Regions from separate parts of the Bacillus sp. F9_6S_D1_P_5 genome, predicted to be linked through region 3. Evidence: riboswitches for the same ligand, from Rfam matches in the RefSeq annotation. Region 3 holds a riboswitch; each other region holds the start of a gene.

Region 1 (7,565 bases), on a different contig from region 3:
CGCAGGTGCTTTAGTAGTAAAGTTTATTCCACCGGATATTTTACGGCCGTTAGTGCTTGTAATGTTGGTGTTTATTGCCATTTATATTATCGCGAAAAAGGATTGGGGAAGTGTATCTACCTATAAGAAGATGACGAAAAGAAAAACATTAATATTTTTCTTCGTTATCTTAATGATAGGGTTTTACGATGGTTTTTTTGGCCCAGGGACAGGATCCTTTTTAATTTTTGCATTTTTATTAATTGGTTTGGATTTTATTCAAGCGGCAGCATCTGGAAAACTTTTGAACTTTGTTAGTAATATTGTATCTTTAATTACTTTTTTATTTTTGGATGTAATTCATTTTGAATACGGTATTATTATGGGATTATCGATGATTTTGGGCGCTTATTTTGGATCGAAGTTTGCAGTTCAAAAAGGTGTTGGATATGTAAGGACTTTATTTTTATTAGTAACTATTTTATTAATTGGAAAAAACATTTTGGAATATACTCATATTTTGTAGAGTTATACGTTTGTATAAATCTATTTTTTTATTATATTTTAAAAATTAATTAATTTTTAAAATATAAGTCTAGGAATATTTGAATAAATCTAAATTATCGTGTAGAATAATGTTGTAAAATGTAAACGTTTTTCTAAGGGGAGGCTAAAAGGATGGTAGTAGCATACAAACATGAGCCATTTACAGATTTTTCAGTGGAGGCTAACAAATTAGCGTTTGAAGAAGGTTTAAAGAAAGTAGAATCTTATCTTGGACAAGACTATCCATTAATTATTGGGGGAGAAAAAATCACTACAGAAGACAAAATTGTTTCTGTAAACCCTGCAAATAAAGAGGAACTTGTTGGTCGCGTTTCAAAAGCAAGCCGTGAGTTAGCTGAAAAAGCAATGCAAGTAGCGGATGAAACATTCCAAACTTGGAGAAAATCAAAGCCAGAAATGCGTGCAGACATTTTATTCCGCGCTGCAGCAATCGTTCGTCGCAGAAAACATGAATTCTCTGCTATTCTTGTAAAAGAAGCAGGTAAACCATGGAATGAGGCAGATGCTGATACAGCAGAAGCAATCGACTTTATGGAATATTATGGTCGTCAAATGTTAAAATTAAAAGACGGAATTCCAGTAGAAAGCCGTCCAATTGAATATAATCGTTTCTCTTACATTCCATTAGGAGTAGGTGTTATCATTTCTCCTTGGAATTTCCCATTCGCAATTATGGCAGGTATGACAACAGCTGCTTTAGTTTCTGGTAACACAGTATTACTAAAACCAGCTAGTACAACTCCTGTAGTAGCAGCGAAATTCATGGAAGTATTAGAAGAAGCTGGTTTACCAGCTGGCGTAGTAAACTTCGTTCCAGGTAATGGTTCTGAAGTTGGTGACTACTTAGTAGATCACCCTCGTACACGTTTCGTGAGCTTCACTGGATCTCGTGATGTAGGTATCCGTATTTATGAGCGTGCAGCGAAAGTAAACCCAGGCCAAATTTGGTTAAAACGCGTTATCGCTGAAATGGGTGGTAAAGATACAATCGTTGTTGATAAAGAAGCAGATCTTGAATTAGCAGCTAAATCTATCGTTGCATCAGCATTCGGATTCTCAGGACAAAAATGTTCTGCATGTTCTCGTGCAGTAATCCATGAAGATGTATACGATCACGTATTAAATCGTGCTGTTGAATTAACGAAAGAATTAACAGTTGCTAACCCAGCTGTATTAGGTACAAATATGGGTCCTGTTAATGATCAAGCTGCATTCGATAAAGTAATGAGCTATGTTGCAATTGGTAAAGAAGAAGGTAGAATCTTAGCAGGTGGCGAAGGAGACGATTCTAAAGGCTGGTTCATCCAACCAACAATCGTTGCTGACGTTGCAGAAGATGCTCGCTTAATGAAAGAAGAAATCTTCGGACCAGTAGTAGCATTCTGTAAAGCAAAAGACTTTGACCATGCACTTGCAATTGCAAACAATACAGAATACGGTTTAACAGGTGCTGTTGTTACTAACAACCGTGACCACATTGAAAAAGCACGTGAAGACTTCCACGTAGGTAACTTATACTTCAACCGTGGATGTACTGGTGCAATCGTAGGTTACCAACCATTCGGTGGCTTTAACATGTCTGGTACAGACTCTAAAGCTGGTGGCCCTGACTACTTAGCGCTTCACATGCAAGCAAAAACTACTTCTGAAACTTTATAAGAAATAGTAGAAGAGATCTTCGCAGTATGCGAAGGTCTCTTTTTTTTGAAAAACTTTTCATATGTGATTAAGATAGATATAAGTAGAAAAACTAATAAGGTTTACTTCAGTAAATAAGATATATTATATTTGTTGAATAGATTCTCTTTAAGGACAAGAAAAGTAGGTGAACAAAGTGGGAAAATATCAATTAGATTACAAGAGTCAGGTAGCTGTGGCAAAGTTTCATGAAAAACAGACGCCTGCCAAATTTGATAAAAAGCAGCAAATTGAAAATTTGCGTGCGGAGTATTTGAAAAAGAAGCAAAAACAAACAGATAAATAATAGGAGAGACTAGTTAATTTGAATTCAAAACACTTACCATATATTACCATTTGGTAAGTGTAACTAGCTAAACCCTATTCATATCGGGATAAACATGTAAATAGAAACAAAGCAACGAAAAAAGTTGACTTATTAGTCGCATTTTTTAGTATTCATTTTAAGGATTTCCTGTATAATACAATTTGAAAGAAAATCTATGGTTTGACAAGAAACACTCCTTTCGGTTTTGCTCACTGAAGGGAGTGTTTTTTTGTAGCTACAAACTCCGCTGTACTCATTACATTTGCATATACGCCATTTAAACTAGCCAAAATTGTGTTATGAATATAAACGGCTGGTATAGTAGCATTCTTAAAAGAAAGATCTTTTGTAGCACAAGCATCATGTATAACGGTACATTGAAGACCGAAATCAAAAGCAGCTCTTACGGTAGCATCGATACACATATGAGTCATCATCCCGCATACGACGACGTGCTCAATAGCTAAACGTTGTAATTGTTCTAGAAGATCGGTTTCGCGAAAACTATTTGGATAATGTTTGAGTATAACGGTTTCTTCTCTAAGTGGACGTACGCTTTCATGAATATGTACACCTTCTGTATTGGGTAGGAAAAAAGTAGCTTCATTTTTTATTGCTACATGTTGGATATGAAAAATAGGTTCGTTTTTCGATCTAAAGAGTTGTAGTAGCTGACCAGCATAGTCACTTGCCTCTACTGGATTACGCAATTCCATCTTTCCATGCGGAAAATAATCATTTTGAATATCAACGAGTAAAAGAGCTGTTTTCATATATTTATCTTCCTCCAATTTCATATTCAAATAATGGTATTCAATTTATAGAGAGGATTCTCCTTTTAAAAAAATATGAAGGAGAAGAATTTTACATAACTTTAAAAACCAATATTATATTGTAATCTTTTATTTGAAAATTTTAATAGAGAAATAATTAATATTTTTCTGAAAAATGTATTGACTCTTATTATTCTGAGTTCTATAATGAGAATTAATTAAACGACAATTAAATCGATACATTCTTATCCAGAGAGGTGGAGGGACTGGCCCTACGATACCTCAGCAACGGGTTTTTTAATACCGTGCTAACTCCAGCAAGCTTTATAAAAGGCTTGGAAGATGAGAAGATGTGACCGAGTACATATAAGTGCTCTCCTTCTTATCTTTATGTTTGATAAGAGGGAGAGCACTTTTTATTTTACCTCGAAAGCTCTACTTCAAGTTTTTACAGCATATAGGAGGGAAGAAAATGATTTCTTTTAACAACGTAAGTAAAGTATATGAATCAGGTGGGCAATCTGTTCATGCGGTGGAAGACGTAACATTATCAGTTGAGAAGGGCGAAATTTTCGGTATTATCGGTTTTAGTGGCGCTGGAAAGAGTACGTTGTTACGCCTAGTAAATATGTTAGAGAGACCGACGGCAGGAACGATTTCAATAGATGATAAAGATATTACATCACTATCGACGAAAGAATTACGGAAGCTAAGAAAAAGAATCGGGATGATTTTTCAAAGTTTTAATTTATTTAATTCAAGAACAGTGTCTGGAAATATTGCGTACCCATTAAAGTTAGCGAAAGTACCAAAGAATGAGATAAAAGAAAGAGTAAATGAGCTGCTGAAGTTTGTCGGGTTAGAAGATAAAGCAGACTATTATCCAGAGCAACTATCAGGTGGCCAAAAACAACGTGTTGGCATTGCTAGAGCACTTGCAACATCACCGGATATTCTTATATGTGATGAGGCAACGTCAGCTTTAGATCCAGAAACAACGACAGAAATTTTGAACTTATTAAAGAAAGTAAATCGAGAATATAATGTAACAATTCTTCTTATTACACATGAAATGCATGTTGTGAAAGAAATATGTCATCGTGTAGCTGTAATGGAGAAAGGGAAAGTTATTGAAGAAGGAAAACTGTTTGACGTTTTCACACAACCGAAAACAAAGACGACTCAAAACTTTGTGCGTTCTATTATTAATGATCATTTACCAGAAAGTGTTCTAGGGAAAATTCAAAATGGCGGACAGATTTATCGCTTAACATTTACTGGTGAAGAGACAGGGCAGCCAGTACTATCATATATCGCGAAAAACTATAACGTCGATGTAAACGTGCTTTACGGAAATATTATTGAACTTCAAAATGTGCTATTTGGAAATCTACTTGTAGAGCTACAAGGTGAGCAGAAAGAAATTCAAAAAGCATTACAACATCTAAGACTGCAAGTGCAGTTGAAGGAGGTAGAAGCTCATGCGAGTTGATTGGAGTATATTTTGGCCTCGCATAGTAGATGCGACGGGGGATACCCTCTTAATGGTAATCGTAACCCTTATATTCGCTACAATTCTTGGTATACCTCTAGGTTTACTATTATATGTAACGAGAAAAGGAAACTTTTTGGAAAATAAATGGGTCTTTTCTATTCTTAATATCATTATTAATACAATTCGTCCGGTTCCATTCATTATCTTCTTAGTAGCTTTAAGCCCACTAACAAGAAGTGTTATCGGAACGACGATTGGAACAGTAGCAGCAATCTTCCCAATGACGTTAGTTGCATCAATCGGCATTGCTAGAATGGTTGAAACAAATCTTGTTTCTGTTCCAAAGGGAGTCATTGAAGCAGCTCAAGCAATGGGGGCTTCGCCAATTAGAATTGTTTTTGAAATTCTTGTGCCAGAAGCGTTAGCGCCATTGATCTTAGGGGTTACATTTATGACAGTTGGTTTAATTGAATTTTCTGCAGTTGCTGGGCTTGTCGGTGGTGGCGGTCTTGGTGATTTAGCGATGACATATGGTTATCAACGTTTTGATACATCAGTTATGTTCGTAACGGTCGTTTTACTTATCATTCTTGTACAGGTAGCTCAAAATTTAGGAAACTACTTTGCGAAAGTCTTTTTACGCAGATCATAAAAAGGAAGAGGGGAAAAGAAAATGAAGAAAATTTTAGCATTTGCATTATCAGCGATTGTAGGAGTTTCAGCGTTAAGTGGCTGTTCAAGTGGAGACACAGGGGCAGGAGCTAAAGAAAAAGTAGTTCGCGTTGGTGTAACTGGAACGGATGGAGACGCTTGGGAAATTTTGAAGAGGAAAGCTGAAAAAGAAGGAATTAAAATTAAACTGGTTGAGTTCTCTGATTACACAACGCCAAATAAGGCGCTAGCTGATGGAGATATTGAACTAAACTCATTCCAGCATATTGCTTTCTTAGAGCAGTTTAAAAAAGAGCATAAGTTAGATATTACAGCTGTTGGTACAACGCAAATTGCACCAATGGGCTTATACTCTGAAAAATATAAGAAGGCAAATGAAATTCCAGATGGTTCAGAAATTGCGATTCCAAATGATCCAACGAACCAAGCTCGTGCATTAAAACTTCTTGATGCAGCTGGATTATTAAAGCTTAAGAAAGACTTTGGCTTATTTGGGGATCCAAGCGGCATTGCTGAAAATCCGAAGAAGTTAAAAATTACACCGGTTATCGCACAGCAAACACCTCGTGTATTAAAAGATGTTGCAGCTTCAGTTATTAATAACGGTGTTGCTGGTCAAGCTGGATTAGATCCAGCGAAGGATCCAATTTTCTTAGAAGATCCAAAGAATGAAAATGCGAAGCCATATATTAATATTTTCGCAGCTCGTACGAAAGATAAAGATGATCCAACACTGAAAAAAGTAATTGAACTATATCATTCAAAAGAAGTAACAGATGCAATTAAGAAAGAAACAAATGATGGTTCCATTTCAGTAGATCTTTCACTTGATGAGCTTGAAAAAATCGTAAAATAATTATCGGGTTTAACGACTAACCGTAGGAACCCCTCCGCTGTTAGTTCGTTCAACATATAATCTACTTAACAAACAATCCCTAATTCTGTACCTTCCAATTCTGTATAACGTAGAATCCAATGTTTGTTAAGTAGAGTAATGGACCAGGAGTTTTCCTGGTCTTTTTTTTATGAATGAAAGTAGCTAGCGAATAGTAAGGTAATCCAAATTATAACAGGGTAAGAAAATAAGCTGAAAATGAGTGTAATTACGAATTTCTTTTGATAAATTAAGTGTTTTTGGGATGAAAAAAAGAAAATCGAAAAGGTGAAAATGAAAGCTGCCGATATTACGCCAGGGTTATAGGAACGGTAAATGAAAAACAAAATAATATGTTGAATGGAGTTGAAGAATATAGCCCCTTGTATAAAAATAATCCAGTATATAGAGGACAAGAAGTTTAGTTGATATAGAAAGACGATCAGTAAGACAAAGATTGTTAATGTGGAAATGGCAATGAAAAATTGTTGGCTTGTTATAAAATGAATTGAAAATTGATTAGCAAGATATTGCGGCATTTGGAAAGATTCTTCAAGGTTATGAATGAAAAATAACAAGGGAATAATCCAAAGCATAATAGTGGAATGTTTTTTCAACAACTTATATCACTCCAATATGGAAATAGAAAGCCTACAAAGGCCCTCTATCCAGAGATGTTCATTCAATTATAATACTTTTTAAATTATCTTCTTGGTGCTCTCGTTCTTTCGGATAAGCAGCTAGCTCCTCTTGTAAAATATTTAGCATTTGCTTAGCTGATTGCTGGATTGGTGCAGGTAACTCTTCTAATATATTCATACCGACTTTTATTTTTGCATGAATTACCTTCCTTAGTAGTTCCTCACGCATGCACTACACCTCCAAATCGAATGTTTAGTACATCGTCTTCGAATTTTGCTCCTTGAATAGAAAGATGTGTTAACGTTTTTGGTAATGTGATGTTCCGCTTAACAGAACCAGCACGAATGATAAGCTCATCGCCTTTTTGATTTAATGAGAGTTCACTTTTATTCGAAAAGGGAATGGATAGTACAAAAATATATTCATCGCCTTCTTTTTTTACATATTGAGTGCGACCGTTAAATTTCACTTCCGTAGGAGAAGAATCTGATTTAAATAAAGCATCTCCTACACGCTCTAACATAGACAAACCAATAACTTCTTGTTCAAACATAGGAG
Region 2 (7,565 bases), on a different contig from region 3:
TGCTTCCTCCGCTTCATAATTCCACATACGGACCTCCTCCATTTCACTCTTTTTCATAATTTGATACACTGAAACTAGTCTCTAGGAAAGGAAGGCTTTACATGATATATCCTTATAAAGAAAAAAATCCGAAAATTGCGAGTAGTGCTTTTATCGCTGACTATGTTACGATTACAGGCGATGTTTCCATTGGCGAAGAATCAAGTATTTGGTTTAATACAGTCATCCGTGGTGATGTGTCACCAACAATTATTGGAGATCGAGTAAATGTACAAGACCAATGTACACTCCACCAAAGCCCACAGTATCCTCTTATTTTAGAAGACGACGTAACTATTGGGCATCAAGTTATTTTACATAGCTGTCATATTAAAAAAGATGCTTTAATTGGAATGGGATCTATTATTTTAGATGGTGCTGAAATTGGCGAAGGAGCCTTTATCGGTGCTGGAAGCCTCGTTTCACAAGGAAAAAAAATCCCGCCAAACACGTTAGCGTTCGGTCGCCCAGCGAAAGTCGTTCGTGAGTTAACGGAGGAAGACCGTAAAGACATGGAGCGAATTCGCACACAATATGTTGAAAAAGGTCAGTACTATAAATCATTACAGAAATAATTTTATCGCTGCCATAAGATTGGCAGCTTTTTTTATAAAAACTAACTTTTTCTTTACAAAACATTATTACTCCCTCAATAAAATCTTATTAAAATAAAAGCTAATATCTCCATATATATGTAAGCGAGGGAGGAGAATTTTCATGAAGGTCAGTGGACTGTATAAAATAGAATGTTACATTTTCAAAGGAATTAACCGATACTTTGATCAAAAAACATTAAATATCTTTTTCAGCAATATTACTCATATCGGTGGTGCTACTTTCTCAATGGCACTCACACTTTTCTTTTTAATTTTCGCAAAAGGGACTTTGCATCAAGTTGCAATCGCAACTGCTATTTCTTTAGCAATTAGCCATATTCCTGTGCAAATATTAAAAAGATGGTATCCGCGAAAACGTCCTTATTTAACAATTCAGGATGCGAAATATCCAGTCCATCCATTAAAAGACCACTCTTTCCCGTCTGGTCATACAACAGCCGTTTTCTCTGTCCTTATTCCATTTATTTGTTATAATCCAAGTTTATTTGTTTTTCTATTACCGTTAGCATTATGCGTCGGTATTTCTCGCATTTATTTAGGGCTTCACTATCCATCTGATGTATTTGTCGGTATGTGCCTCGGCACTTGCTCTGGCATCATCTCTTTTTATCAATTCATCCCACTTTTCACATAAAGGAGTGATATGATGAGAGTCGCCATTTTTACCGATACTTTTACACCACAAGTCAACGGGGTTGCGAAAACATTAGGACGATTAACACGTTACTTTCAGAAAGAAAAGATCGCCTATTCTGTTTTCGCCCCTCGGCATACAGCTGAAGATAATTTCGTGGCTAATGTGAACAAGATGAGAAGTATCCCGTTAACAATATTATATCCAGAATGTCGCTTTTCTTTTCCTACTCCGCGCATTAAACGAGAACTTCTTTCCTTTAAACCTGACATGATTCACATTGCTACACCTTTCAACATGGGACTTTGTGGATTGTATTATGCAAAAAAGTTAAACATCCCAGTTGTCGGTTCTTATCATACTGATTTCGATGCTTATTTACGCTATTACAAAATCGAATTTCTCTCCAATATGCTTTGGAACTATTTAAAATGGTTTCATAGTCATATGCAAAAAAATTTTGTACCTTCCTTTGAAACGTTACACCAACTAAAAAATAAAGGCTTTCAGGCCCTATCCATATGGGGACGTGGTGTAGATTGCACACTCTTTCATCCATCTTACAATACAGACCTATTCCGAAAAAAATATAATATTACAGCGAAGTATGTCCTTTCCTACGTTGGACGGATTGCTCCTGAAAAAGATATTGATACGTTGCAACACCTTATCGTAAAAACAGCGCATACTCGAAACGACATTCATTGGCTCATCGCAGGAGACGGTCCGCTAGCAACAAATTTACGTGAAACTGTTCCGAAAGCAAATGTCACTTTTACTGGATATTTACAAGGTAAGGATTTAGCTGAAGCATATGCTTGCTCTAACATCATGGTATTTCCATCTGCTACTGAAACGTTCGGAAATGTCGTACTCGAATCACTTGCATGCGGTACACCTGTCATCGGTGCAAATAGTGGCGGGGTTAAAAATATTATTACAGATGGAAAAACGGGAGTTCTTTGTCCGCCCAAACATGCGGATTCATTTCTATCATCCATCCATTCTTTATTGCAAAATGAACAAAAACTGATGCAAATGGGGCTAGCAGCTACGTCTTATGCCAAATCAAAGAGCTGGGATGAAATCTTTCGTGGCTTACTTGACCAATATGAAGAAGTCCTTCAGCACACCGCATCAGAATTACTCGCTTAAACAGAAAAACTCCCTTCAAAAAACGAAGGGAGTTTATTACATGGTCATAAATTTTAGTTTAATAAATGATACATAAGGTTAAACATTGTTTAATTTCTATATTCATTATAACAAAAATAAACATAACTAAACATACTTGTAATAAAAACCCATAAAAATTAATATATGGTTATACAACATTTTAACTGTATAGTGATTTTAAGAATTCCCCTTAAAATCAACTTACTCACATACCTTTATACAGTAATTGTTCCCCAATTTCTGTATATCAAAAAACCTTTCATTCATTTGAAAGGTCTTTTTGAGCTTGCACATATTCTTCTTTCGTATTCACATTTATAAACCAATCCGCATTCGCTTGTACATCTTCACCAACAATATATTTCACATTACATTGTGATAAAAGCTGGCCCATACTTCTTTTTTCTTCCTGAAGCAAAGCATAAATCTTTTCTTTCACGCGGTTATGATACGCTGCAAGTAACGGTTGTTTCCTTCCATTAATAATAGGTACAACCGCATCATATTCATTGCTCGTTTGCTCTAGCATAATGGTAAACCATTCACGCGAAACATTTGGCGCATCGCAAGGCATAATAACGTACCAATCTGCTTCTATATATTCCACTCCTGATACAATTCCAGCAAGTGGTCCATTTCCTTTATAATGCGGAATATCTTCTATAACAGGAACTTGTACAAGTTGCTCTACTCGCTCTTTTATATCGGAGTTACTAATGACCACAACTTCTTGGAGCGCACTTGTCATCACTTTCAAAATATGCTCTATAAAAGTACTACCTTGCCAGCTCGCTAGTGCTTTCGGCTCACCGAATCGACTCGACATACCGCCTGCCAATACAATTCCAGCATACTTACTCATTGGCGATGCAGCTCAAATGTAATATGACCTAATTCCGGTAAAATTAATTTATTCATCGCAAGACGAACTGCTCCGCTAGATCCTGGCATGGAAAAGACAACTTTGCGCCCAATTGTACCGCCGATCGCTCTACTTAACATCGCGCTGCTTCCGATATCTTCTAAATAACTAATCATACGAAACAACTCACCAAACCCGACAATCTCTTTATGTAATAACGCTGATACTGCTTCAATCGTTACATCACGCTTCGTAATACCAGTACCGCCATTTGTTAACACGGCATCGACATCTTCCCTATGATAACCTGCTAACACTGCTTGCTGAATACTTTCTTTATCATCTTTTACAATTTCATAAGAGGTCACTGTATGCCCTGCTTCTTTTAACAATTCATGTAATAGTTGTCCACTCTTGTCCGTCTCTTCTGTACGTGTATCAGAAATCGTCACGATCTTGCAACGCACTTCTTTTGGCGCTTGTTTTTTATGTTCAGTTACGCTCATTTTATATCTTTCCTTTCCTAAAAGCTTTTCTTCATTTTATCATACCTATCTTTACACAATTATGTATGAAGCCACTAATACACCATGATACAATATAAGTATATACAACCACAAAAAGGAAAATATACTTTCTTATACTCCTAGACTACACATCATTAGCTACTCTTTAAATCCTCTTATATTTTCCACATAGTAAATTTCATTTTAAATTACAAAATAATTTGGAGGTTCACCCACTATGGAACTTTATAAAAAACTAACAACAACATTCATCCTCTTATTCGTCGCTTCCATTACTGTCGGCTTTTCTCTAAAAGGCGCAATTCCATACGCTACATTAGTAAGTATTATATTCGCAACACTCTTTTTACTAAGCAGTGCCTTTTGCGCAGGTAAAGCACGCCAAATGAAAGGATGATTACATATGTTCAAGAAGAAACAGATCCTTTGTAAATACTGCGGGAAAGAAATACAAACGTATGAAAAGTCATGGATTCATATGCCATTTCCGGCAAATGGTATGACGAATATGAAAAAGTATATTGAGCTAGACGGCGAAGTGTATTGTAACTCATGCATTCAAATTGTAAGTAAAACAAAATAAAAAAAGCTTTGCGCTCACTGCGCAAAGCTTTTTTTCATATATTATAGACCAGCTTGCTCTTTTAAAGCTGCAGCTTTGTCTGTACGTTCCCATGTTAGATCTACATCAGTACGTCCGAAGTGGCCGTAAGCTGCTGTTTGTTTATAAATTGGGCGACGTAAGTCTAGCATTTTAATAATACCAGCTGGGCGAAGATCGAAGTTGTTACGAACTAGTTCTACTAGTACGTCTTCAGATACTTTACCAGTGCCAAATGTATCAACTGAAATTGATACTGGTTGTGCTACACCGATTGCGTATGCAAGTTGTACTTCTGCTTTGTCAGCAAGACCAGCTGCTACGATGTTTTTCGCAACATAACGAGCTGCATATGCTGCAGAACGGTCAACTTTCGTTGCATCTTTACCAGAGAATGCACCGCCACCGTGGCGAGCGTATCCACCGTAAGTATCAACGATGATTTTACGTCCTGTTAAACCAGCATCACCTTGTGGTCCACCAATTACGAAGCGGCCAGTTGGGTTAATGAAGAATTTCGTTTCTCCATCTATTAATTCTGCTGGTACTACAGCTTTAATTACGTGCTCTTTTAAGTCGCGATCGATTTCTTCCCATGTAACATCTGGGTGATGTTGTGTAGAAATTACGATAGTATCAACACGTACTGGTTTACCATTTTCATCATACTCAACTGTAACTTGCGTTTTTCCATCTGGACGTAGGTATGATAATGTATCATTTTTACGTACTTCAGTTAAACGGCGAGCTAATTTGTGAGCAAGCGAGATTGGAAGTGGCATTAACTCTTGTGTTTCATTACATGCGAAACCAAACATTAAACCTTGGTCTCCTGCACCAATTGCCTCAATCTCAGCGTCAGTCATTTGACCTTCGCGTGCTTCTAGCGCTTGGTCAACACCCATAGCGATGTCAGCAGATTGCTCATCGATAGATGTTAAAACTGCACAAGTTTCTGCATCGAATCCGTATTTTGCGCGTGTGTAACCAATGCCTTGAATTGTTTCACGAACGATTTTTGGAATATCTACGTAAGTAGAAGTCGTAATTTCCCCCGCTACCAATACTAAACCAGTTGTTACAGTTGTTTCACAAGCTACACGTGCATTTGCGTCTTTTGATAAGATCGCATCTAAAATTGAATCAGAAATTTGGTCACAAATTTTATCTGGATGTCCTTCAGTTACAGACTCAGATGTGAACAGATGACGTTTTTTTGTCATGTGGTAAACCTCCCTACAGTAATTGTATATATTGTACGGAACTCATCCTTAATTTGCCACAAATTGCGACATACATTTATTCTCCCACACAAGCATACAGAAAAACCTTTCCCACTTTACATAGAGGAAAGGTTTAATTTGCTACTTGCATACTGCTTTTTGCCCTTCGCTCTTATCGTTCGAGACCTGTAGCCTCGCACAGGTTTTAGCACCTATTCACCTGTATTTACCACTACAAGTGAGGTTGCTGGGCTTCATCGGGCCTGTCCCTCCGCCAGCTCGGGATAAGAGAGTATCCGTCCCAACCTATACTAAAGAAATGATATTCATTTGTCAATTAATATTCACATTTTCCTGAAAGTTTTTCTCAATACGCCTAAAATGAAATATTAATAAGGAAATAATGTATTCACACAAACAAAAAGAAATAAATAGTATACATTATTTATATAATTGTGTTATACTCTTGTTGGGGATTACGAGAAATATTTCATTAAATGAAAAGGATGGTATATAAATATGAGTACTGTGAATGTCCAAATTGGTTTACACGAATTATTGAACGGAAGCAATGCACAGATTCAACTAAGTGTTCCGCAATTAGTGGAAAAAGTATTAATGCGAAATGAAGGGAAATTAACTTCTACTGGTGCCGTTTCTGCTTCAACAGGAAAATATACAGGACGTTCTCCTAAAGATAAATTTATTGTGAAAGAAGCATCGGTTGCTGACAAAATTGCTTGGGGAGCAGTGAATCAACCGATTTCTGAAGAACATTTTAATAAATTATATACTAAAGTTTTAGAATACTTAAAAGAAAAAGAAGAGTTATTCGTCTTCAATGGATTTGCAGGCGCTGACCGCAATTACCGCCTACCAATTCAAGTTATTAACGAATATGCATGGCACAATTTATTTGTACATCAATTATTCATTCGTCCAACTGAAGAAGAATTAACAACTCATGAATCAGAGTTCACAATTGTTTCTGCACCAAATTTCAAAGCTGATCCAGCTGTTGACGGTACAAACTCTGAAGCATTTATTATGGTTTCATTCGAAAAACGTATCGTACTAATTGGTGGTACAGAATACGCTGGAGAAATGAAAAAATCAATCTTCTCTATTATGAACTTCTTACTACCTGAACAAGATATCCTTTCTATGCATTGCTCTGCAAACGTAGGTGAAGAAGGCGACGTAGCACTATTCTTCGGTTTATCTGGAACAGGTAAAACAACATTATCTGCTGATCCAAACCGTAAATTAATCGGTGATGATGAGCATGGTTGGTCCGATAACGGTGTATTCAATATTGAAGGCGGTTGCTATGCAAAATGTGTAAACCTTTCTCACGAGAAAGAACCACAAATTTTCGATGCAATCAAATTTGGATCTGTTTTAGAAAACGTTATCATTAATAACCAAACGCGTATCGCAGACTACAACGATACTACTTTAACAGAAAATACTCGTGCTGCATACCCTATGCATGCGATCGACAATATCGTACTGCCAAGTGTTGCTGGACACCCAAATACAATCATTTTCTTAACTGCTGATGCATCTGGCGTATTGCCTCCAATCAGTAAGTTATCAAAAGAACAAGCTATGTACCATTTCTTAAGTGGTTACACTAGTAAACTAGCAGGAACAGAGCGCGGCGTTACATCTCCGCAAGCAACATTCTCAACTTGCTTCGGTTCACCATTCTTACCACTTGATGCATCTCGCTATGCTGAAATGCTTGGTGAAAAAATCGAGAAACACGATGCGAAAGTATTCTTAGTAAACACTGGCTGGACTGGTGGCGAATACGGCGTTGGTAAACGTATGAACTTAGGTTACACTCGTGCAATGATTCAAGCTGCATTAAGCGGCGAACT
Region 3 (7,565 bases):
CGTTCCCGTTTTCTTTTTCTCTTTTGCCACTACATCGGTCTTTTTAATTAAATTTGAAGCTTCTGGATTTAATACATCATTTACACCTGAAACAAAGCCATATGCAAATAAACAGAAAGATGCAATTGTAATGAGTAGAATTATTTTTACTACTTTTGATCTCATATCAAAACCCCTTTTAGCCCTCATAGATTGTCCATAATTATACCAAACGCCATTTTGAAAAGCGATTTTCACACCTTATCTATTATGTTGTTTCTCTATGTACTAGTTCTGGTAATAACTCTACGTGCTTTACATCTATTTGCTCATCATTAATCTTTTCATATAATAATTCAAATGCCTTCACACCAACATTTTTACTACAATACGAAATCGTCGTAATGCCTAAAATATCTGCCACATCTTGATCATCACAACCGATAATCGTAATATCTTCCGGAATACGAATGCCTTGTTTTTTCGCTTCCGTTACCATCCCCGCGGCAATATGGTTGCAAGATACAAGAAACGCTGTTGGTTTTACTGACATACGGGTCCATTCCCTAATTACATTACGCCCATCTTCCACTGTAAAACAGCCTTTAAACTTCCAAGCCCCTATCGGTGTTACAGCAATCTGTTGAAGTGAATCTTCATATGCTTGTTTTCTTCTCTGACTATTAATGCTATTACTTCTTCCAATGCAATACCCAATACTTGTGTGGCCCGCATCTATTAAGCTTTTCATTCCGCGCGAAAACACTTTATAGTAATCAATATGCACACTCGAAATGAAATTCGAGTCAATTTCTTCGCACATAACAATAGGGCCGAATTTCGTATATTCTTCAAGCTTTTCCTTACTATTTGTCCGCGAACATATAATAACCCCATCAAGTTTTTTCATTTTTAACATATTCAAAATTTCTAATTCCTTTTCCTCACTATAATTCGTCTGACAAAGCATCATATTATAATTATTCTTTGCTGTTTCCTTTGATATTCCCTCGATAATAGCGCTATAATATTGATCATTTACGTGCGGTAATAACACGCCAATTACATTCGTTTTTCCTTTCACTAAATGAATTGCATTCACATTTTGCGTATAATTTAATTCTTCTATAATTGCTAAAATTTCTTTTCGTTTCTGTTCATTCACATATGGATGATTATTTAGTACACGTGAAACAGTTGAAACAGATACCCCAGCAAGCTCAGCAATCTTCCTTATATTCGTCATCTCATTTTCCCCTTCCCTGCAAAAAATTCTCCCTTGACCTGGTAAGCTTTCCACAATATATCCTTTCCTAGCAAATACTTTTTGAAAGGATATACAACTATGCTTCGACTCAAATTAGAATATATATTTTTCATTGGCGGTCTACTCATTCTCGCCATCGGCATTAATATGATGACGACAATTACTTCCTTTGGACTTAGCCCTTATGATTCCTTCTTTATTGCACTATATCAAAATTTCGGGATTAGTATCGGTTTTTGGATTTTCATGATTAACTTTGCGTTTACCCTTATCGTACTCTTTTGGAATAAAAAACAAATAACGATTGGTACAATTGTAACGATGGTTCTTATTTCTCTTTTTGTTGATTGGATTGGTTCCATTACAACTATTATGGACGCTATCCGTTCTCTTCCAAAATATATAACACTTATTTGCGGAAATCTATTCGTTGGAGCCGGTATTGGTCTTTACGTCTCTACAAATCTTTGCGCAGCACCTCAAGAAGCTTTCGTTTTAACGGTTGCTGAGAAAAAGAAATGGACATTTAGAAGAACCGAAATTTCGCTAGCGTTCTTATTTTTAACGTTAAGCTTTTTATTAGATGGACCTATCTATTTTGGAACAATTATCTTATCTTTTACAACAGGCTGGATTATTCAAGCATTTATTCAAATTGGTACAAAGATTTTAAATAGAAAAGAGCCTATTGAGCAAGCTGCTTAATAGGCCCTTTCTGTTTTATGATACGAGATGCTACTTAGCATCCCCTTCAATTCGGTAATTTGCTTTCAAACAATCTATTTCTTCATACGATTGCAATGTATGTAGAATATAATCATAATCAGCAAGAGACGCACGATGCGTTACAATTACAATTTCAGCCTTTCCTTTCTCTTCAAGTGGCATTTGAATAATCTTTTCAAAGCTAACACCACGCTCAGAGAATAACGAAGTAATTTTTGCAAATACACCAATTTCATCTTTCACATGAAGTCTTAAAAATTTCTTCACAACAATTTCGTCTGGCTCTTTTAATACTTTTTGATATTGCGGGACTACAGCACTATTTCCTGTTACCCCTAATCTAATATTTTGCATTACAGCTACTAAATCGGAAACAACAGCTGTTGCTGTCGGTAAACTTCCTGCACCTGGTCCATAAAACATCGTTTCTCCGACCGCTTCACCATACACATATACAGCGTTATATTCATTTTGTACGGCCGCAAGAGGATGTGTATTTGGAAGTAGTGTCGGTTCAACTGTAACCTCTAATTTTTCACCATCTCGCTTCGCAAGACCGATTAATTTAATCGTGTATCCTAAACTCTTACTGTATTCAATATCTTCTTCTGTAATAGAAGTAATCCCTTTTACCTTCACATCTCCAAGCTCTACATTTGTAGAGAAACCAAGGGTAGCCAAAATCGTCATTTTTCTTGCTGCATCTAAACCTTCTACATCTGATGTTGGATCTGCTTCTGCAAATCCAAGTTGTTGGGCTTCTTTTAACACGTCGTTATATGCTCTCCCTTCATCTGACATTTTCGTCAAAATAAAATTTGTCGTTCCATTTACAATTCCCATTACTTTCGTAATAAGATCTGAAGAAAGTCCCTCTACGATACTTCGTAAAATCGGAATCCCTCCGGCTACACTTGCTTCATAAAACAGATCGGCTTTATTATCTTTTGCTACCGCTAACAGTTCCGCTCCATGTAACGCCATTAAATCTTTATTGGCAGTCACAACATGCTTCCCGCTTTGTAAAGCTTGCAAAATATATGCTTTCGCATCATCAATGCCACCCATTACTTCGATGACAACGTCAATATTCGGATTATCTAAAATTTCATTTGCATCTTGTGTTAATAGAGTAGAAGGTACCTCTACTTCTCTCTCTTTTTCAATATTTTGCACTAGTACTTTCGTTACTTTTACAGGGCAACCTACTTGGTGTATAAGTCGCTCTTGATGATCTGTAATGATACGAACTACACCGCTACCAACTGTTCCAAGACCTAATAAACCAACTTGAATTTCTTTCATAATACTGTCCACCCCTCAAAAATTGTGTTTAGATGAAATTATATGAGTAAAAAATCTGAAAAACAATGTTTTTTGAACATTCGGAAAAATATAGGTTAATCATTACAAAGAAAACGTTGCCACGTGTTACACAATCGTTTTTTTATAATACATAAGGGGTTTCCTGATACACGTAATAATTCAGCCAATTAGAGAATAATAGATTCCCATGACTCCTCCACCTTACAAGCGGTTTCTCATTTGGATTATTATGCTTAAAGTAATTTTTCGGCACATCAATATTTAACCCTTTGTCACGATCTCGTTCGTATTCTTGCTTTAACGTATCACAACTATATTCACTATGACCGAGCGCAAACACTTGTCTTCCTTCTTGCCCAATAACAAGATGAACACCGGCTTCCTCAGAGTTTGCTAATAATGTTAACTCTGTCACCTCTCTAATATCACTCTCTCGTACTTCTGTATGACGAGAATGCGGGGCGAAAAACAATTCATCAAATCCTTGTAACAATTTCACATGTTGCTCACGGACTTCATGTTCAAATACACCGAACATTTTTTCCTTAAGAGGATACTTTGGAACGCCATAATGATGATACAAACCAGCCTGTGCCCCCCAGCAAATATGAAGCGTAGATGTTACATTTGTTTTTGAATAATCCATAATGCGTTTAAGCTCTTCCCAATAATCTACCTCTTCAAAAGAAAGAGTTTCAACTGGTGCTCCTGTAATAATAAGTCCATCAAATTTCTCATTCTCAATATCACGGAATGTTTTATAGAAGCTCGTTAAATGTTCCTGTGCTACATTACGAGACAAATGTGATTCCATATGAAGTAAATGAACATCTAATTGCAACGGTGTATTGCCAATTAAACGAAGTAATTGCGCTTCTGTTTCTTGCTTTGTAGGCATTAAATTTAATATAGCAATTTTCAATGCACGGATATCTTGTGTTTCTGCTCGCTCCTTTGTCATTACAAAAATATTTTCCTCCTGCAACACTTTGCGAGCTGGTAAATCTTTATCAATTATGATCGGCATGTTGTTTGCCTCCGACTAGCGCTTCTTCTAAATCTGCAATAATATCAGAAACATCTTCTATACCAACTGATAAACGAATTAAATCTGATGTGACGCCAGCTAAACGCTGGTCTTCAGCACTTAATTGTCTATGCGTTGTGCTAGCAGGATGTATAACGCAAGTTCGTGCATCAGCTACATGCGTTACGAGAGTTGCGAGTTTTACATTTGCGATAAATTCTTTCGCAGCTTCTAATCCTCCCTTAATGCCGAATGTTAAAACTCCACTAGCACCTTTTTTCAAATATTTTTGTGATAACGAATAATTTTCATTACTATCTAATCCCGGATAATTCACCCATTCAATACGTTCATGGTTAGCAAGCCACTTAGCAACTGCGAGAGCATTTTCACTATGACGTTCCATTCTTAAATGCAGTGTTTCTAAGCCGATATTGCTAATATACGCATTGAATGGGCTCATACAGTTTCCGTAGTCTCTTAATAATTGAACACGTGCCTTCACAATATAAGCTGCTGCACCAAAATTTTGAACGTAACTTACGCCGTGATAACTTGGATCCGGTTCAACAAGTTCAGGATATTTCCCGTTTGTCCAATCAAAGTTCCCTCCGTCAATAACAATGCCACCTAACGAACTTGCATGACCATCAATATATTTCGTCGTAGAATGAACGATAATATTTGCTCCATGTTCGAATGCTTGGCATAAATAAGGAGTTGCTAATGTATTATCCACGATAAAAGGTACTTCCAACTCTTTCGCTGCATCTGAAAACTCTTTGAAGTTTAAAACGTTCATCGCCGGATTTCCTAGCGATTCTGCATAAACGAGTTTCGTCTTATCATTAGCAAGGGCCACAATTTCATCAGCAGTTAAATTTGGATTAAAGAACGTAACATCGATACCAAGCTTACGCAAACTCACTCCAAATAAATTAAACGTCCCGCCATAAACTGTGGAAGAACAAAGCAAGTGGTCTCCGCTACTACAAATATTTAAAACAGCAAGCATAATAGCAGCCTGCCCGGAAGCCGTTGCAACAGCTCCTACACCGCCCTCTAAATCCGCTAGCTTTTGCTCAAATGCAGCTAAAGTAGGGTTTCCAATGCGCGTATATATATATCCTTCCGCCTCTAAGTTAAATAAGGCTGCTAAATCATCCGAAGTATCGTATTTATACGTTGTACTTTGATAAAGTGGCAAAACACGCGGTTCACCATTCTTTGGTGTATAGCCACCTTGCACACAAATTGTTCCTTTTCCCCATGATTCTCCCATCTCTCATTCTCCTTTCTTTTATACAAAATAAAAAACTGCTCCTTTCCTGAAAACAAGAAAGGAGCAGTTTGAAAACACGCTCTAAAGGCTCTTTCTTATCTTTCAGGATTTATTACCTGCAGGATTTGGCACAATTCCGTTATACGGCTGTTGCCAAGGTTTCATCGGGCCTGTCCCTCCACCTTTTCTTGATAAGACTATGCAATTACCGTTGATTTTATAGCAATAATTTCCTAATGTCAATCAGTTTTTCTGAATGTTCTAAATTAAATACAAAGAATTTGACATGCATAACAAAAGAAATATATTCCATATTCATTTGAAAAAGACCTTTTAAAACCCCCGATTACTATATAGAATTAAATACGTAGTTTAACTGTATACATTTCAAATTCTCACGAGACCTCAATATATTGAATAAGCCAACCTCTCAAAAAGATACTATACATATTCATTTCACAGTAGCATATTTAATCCTTTCGACATTAGAACTTACATAACGGAGGTATAACATGACAAACACAAAGAACATGCACTATATACTCGTCCTATACGGCATTCTTTTAGGCTCTATAGTAGGAGCAACAGTCTGGTTATTTTTAGTTACAATAAATATCGGCATTCACTTTATTTGGGAGTACTTACCTACTATTTTCGCTTCTCCCCCTTACTACACTGTTTGCGTAACAACTATCGGTGGTATTCTCGTTGGTTTAACTCAAAAGTATTTCGGTACATATCCACGTCTTATGCCAGAAGTGATGGGTGAATATAAAAAAACAGGTAGAATTGAATACCGCTTTGTACATAAAGCTACTTTAACTGCGATTATCGTTTTAATCTTTGGAGCTAGTTTAGGTCCCGAGGCAGCACTTGTTGGCATTATTGGTGGACTTTGTACATGGGTAGGGGATCGCTTTACATTCGCCTTAAAGGGGATGAATGAACTAACAGAGGTTGGAATTGGTGCTACTTTAAGTGTAATTTTTAACGCGCCATTATTCGGTTATTTAGCTCCAAATGAAAATGAGGGTGAGCAAATTAACGAATTTTCTAAAGGGAAAAAAGCAATTGTATATTTAGCTACTACTTTCGCTGGTTTTTCCGTTTATTTATTACTTAGTAAATTCGATAATCGCGGATCCTTTATCGTTGATTTCGGAGAAGGTTCTCTTTCTCTTAATGAATGGATTGCCTTTCTCCCACTTGCTAGTATTGGCGCTATAGTTGGATTCTTTTATTTCAAATTAGAGTTCACATTAGAGAAATTAATACATCCCTTAAAAGAATACAAACTATCACTTGGTATTATCGGTGGTATTTTATTAGGAATTACAGGAACTTTTCTCCCTTACACGTTATTCTCAGGAGAACATCAATTGAAAGATTTAGTCGTGGAATGGAGCCATTTATCCTTCTGGGTACTACTTCTTTCAGGGATTTTAAAATTATGTATTACTGCCGTTTGTTTAAATACAGGTTGGCGCGGCGGACATATTTTCCCAATCATATTTGCTGGATCTAGTATCGGATATGCTATAGCTTCCATTATCCCGATAGATCCAATCGCTTCGGTAGCCATCGTCACGACAGCAATTTCAAGCTATGCATTAAGAAAACCAATTGCTATAACATTACTATTACTCATGTTTTTCCCGCTCAATTTACTATTACCGATGCTTGGAGCGGCAGCGATTGGTAATGCATTTCCACTTCCTAAAAACAACGAAGCTATAAACGAATAAAATAGGCAGTAGGGACAAAAGTTCCACTGCCTATTTTTCATTACACACGTTGCTTCAATAATGCGTATAACTCTTCAAAATTTTGCACTTCATATGTCGGCACAATTTCGCTATCATTTAATTTCTTTTCTGGATTAAACCAACAAGTATCAATTCCCGCTATATATCCACCTTTAATATCAGCACTTAACGAATCTCCAATAATGAGCCCCT

The links. A riboswitch is a leader RNA that binds a small molecule or an ion and turns the genes downstream of it on or off. The one in region 3 is predicted to bind S-adenosylmethionine.
Region 1: linked by a shared signal. The riboswitch ahead of ACUXEY_RS15665 (methionine ABC transporter ATP-binding protein) and the one ahead of ACUXEY_RS14290 (bifunctional O-acetylhomoserine aminocarboxypropyltransferase/cysteine synthase) in region 3 are both predicted to bind S-adenosylmethionine.
Region 2: linked by a shared signal. The riboswitch ahead of metK (methionine adenosyltransferase) and the one ahead of ACUXEY_RS14290 (bifunctional O-acetylhomoserine aminocarboxypropyltransferase/cysteine synthase) in region 3 are both predicted to bind S-adenosylmethionine.

The regions. Positions count from the first base shown of each region.
Region 1 covers NZ_JBTREW010000011.1:176,987-184,551, reverse strand. Annotated here, with positions in the region: gene ACUXEY_RS15685 (TSUP family transporter) at 1-505, shown strand, start outside; gene pruA (L-glutamate gamma-semialdehyde dehydrogenase) at 658-2,205, shown strand; gene ACUXEY_RS15675 (hypothetical protein) at 2,381-2,530, shown strand; gene ACUXEY_RS15670 (cysteine hydrolase family protein) at 2,761-3,324, opposite strand; SAM riboswitch class I at 3,567-3,673, shown strand; gene ACUXEY_RS15665 (methionine ABC transporter ATP-binding protein) at 3,797-4,816, shown strand; gene ACUXEY_RS15660 (methionine ABC transporter permease) at 4,806-5,471, shown strand; gene ACUXEY_RS15655 (MetQ/NlpA family ABC transporter substrate-binding protein) at 5,493-6,347, shown strand; gene ACUXEY_RS15650 (HXXEE domain-containing protein) at 6,515-6,985, opposite strand; gene ACUXEY_RS15645 (DUF3926 domain-containing protein) at 7,044-7,235, opposite strand; gene ACUXEY_RS15640 (ArsA family ATPase) at 7,228-7,565, opposite strand, start outside.
Region 2 covers NZ_JBTREW010000035.1:26,085-33,649, forward strand. Annotated here, with positions in the region: gene ACUXEY_RS26790 (lysophospholipase) at 1-27, opposite strand, end outside; gene ACUXEY_RS26795 (gamma carbonic anhydrase) at 102-614, shown strand; gene ACUXEY_RS26800 (phosphatase PAP2 family protein) at 757-1,290, shown strand; gene ACUXEY_RS26805 (glycosyltransferase family 4 protein) at 1,303-2,445, shown strand; gene ACUXEY_RS26810 (molybdenum cofactor guanylyltransferase) at 2,726-3,328, opposite strand; gene ACUXEY_RS26815 (MogA/MoaB family molybdenum cofactor biosynthesis protein) at 3,325-3,834, opposite strand; gene ACUXEY_RS26820 (hypothetical protein) at 4,073-4,252, shown strand; gene ACUXEY_RS26825 (hypothetical protein) at 4,259-4,438, shown strand; gene metK (methionine adenosyltransferase) at 4,480-5,679, opposite strand; SAM riboswitch class I at 5,849-5,970, opposite strand; gene pckA (phosphoenolpyruvate carboxykinase (ATP)) at 6,199-7,565, shown strand, end outside.
Region 3 covers NZ_JBTREW010000010.1:102,747-110,311, reverse strand. Annotated here, with positions in the region: gene ACUXEY_RS14315 (SGNH/GDSL hydrolase family protein) at 1-237, opposite strand, end outside; gene ACUXEY_RS14310 (LacI family DNA-binding transcriptional regulator) at 248-1,225, opposite strand; gene ACUXEY_RS14305 (YczE/YyaS/YitT family protein) at 1,325-1,951, shown strand; gene ACUXEY_RS14300 (homoserine dehydrogenase) at 1,982-3,277, opposite strand; gene metA (homoserine O-acetyltransferase MetA) at 3,420-4,325, opposite strand; gene ACUXEY_RS14290 (bifunctional O-acetylhomoserine aminocarboxypropyltransferase/cysteine synthase) at 4,309-5,607, opposite strand; SAM riboswitch class I at 5,700-5,805, opposite strand; gene ACUXEY_RS14285 (chloride channel protein) at 6,120-7,352, shown strand; gene ACUXEY_RS14280 (YjjG family noncanonical pyrimidine nucleotidase) at 7,393-7,565, opposite strand, start outside.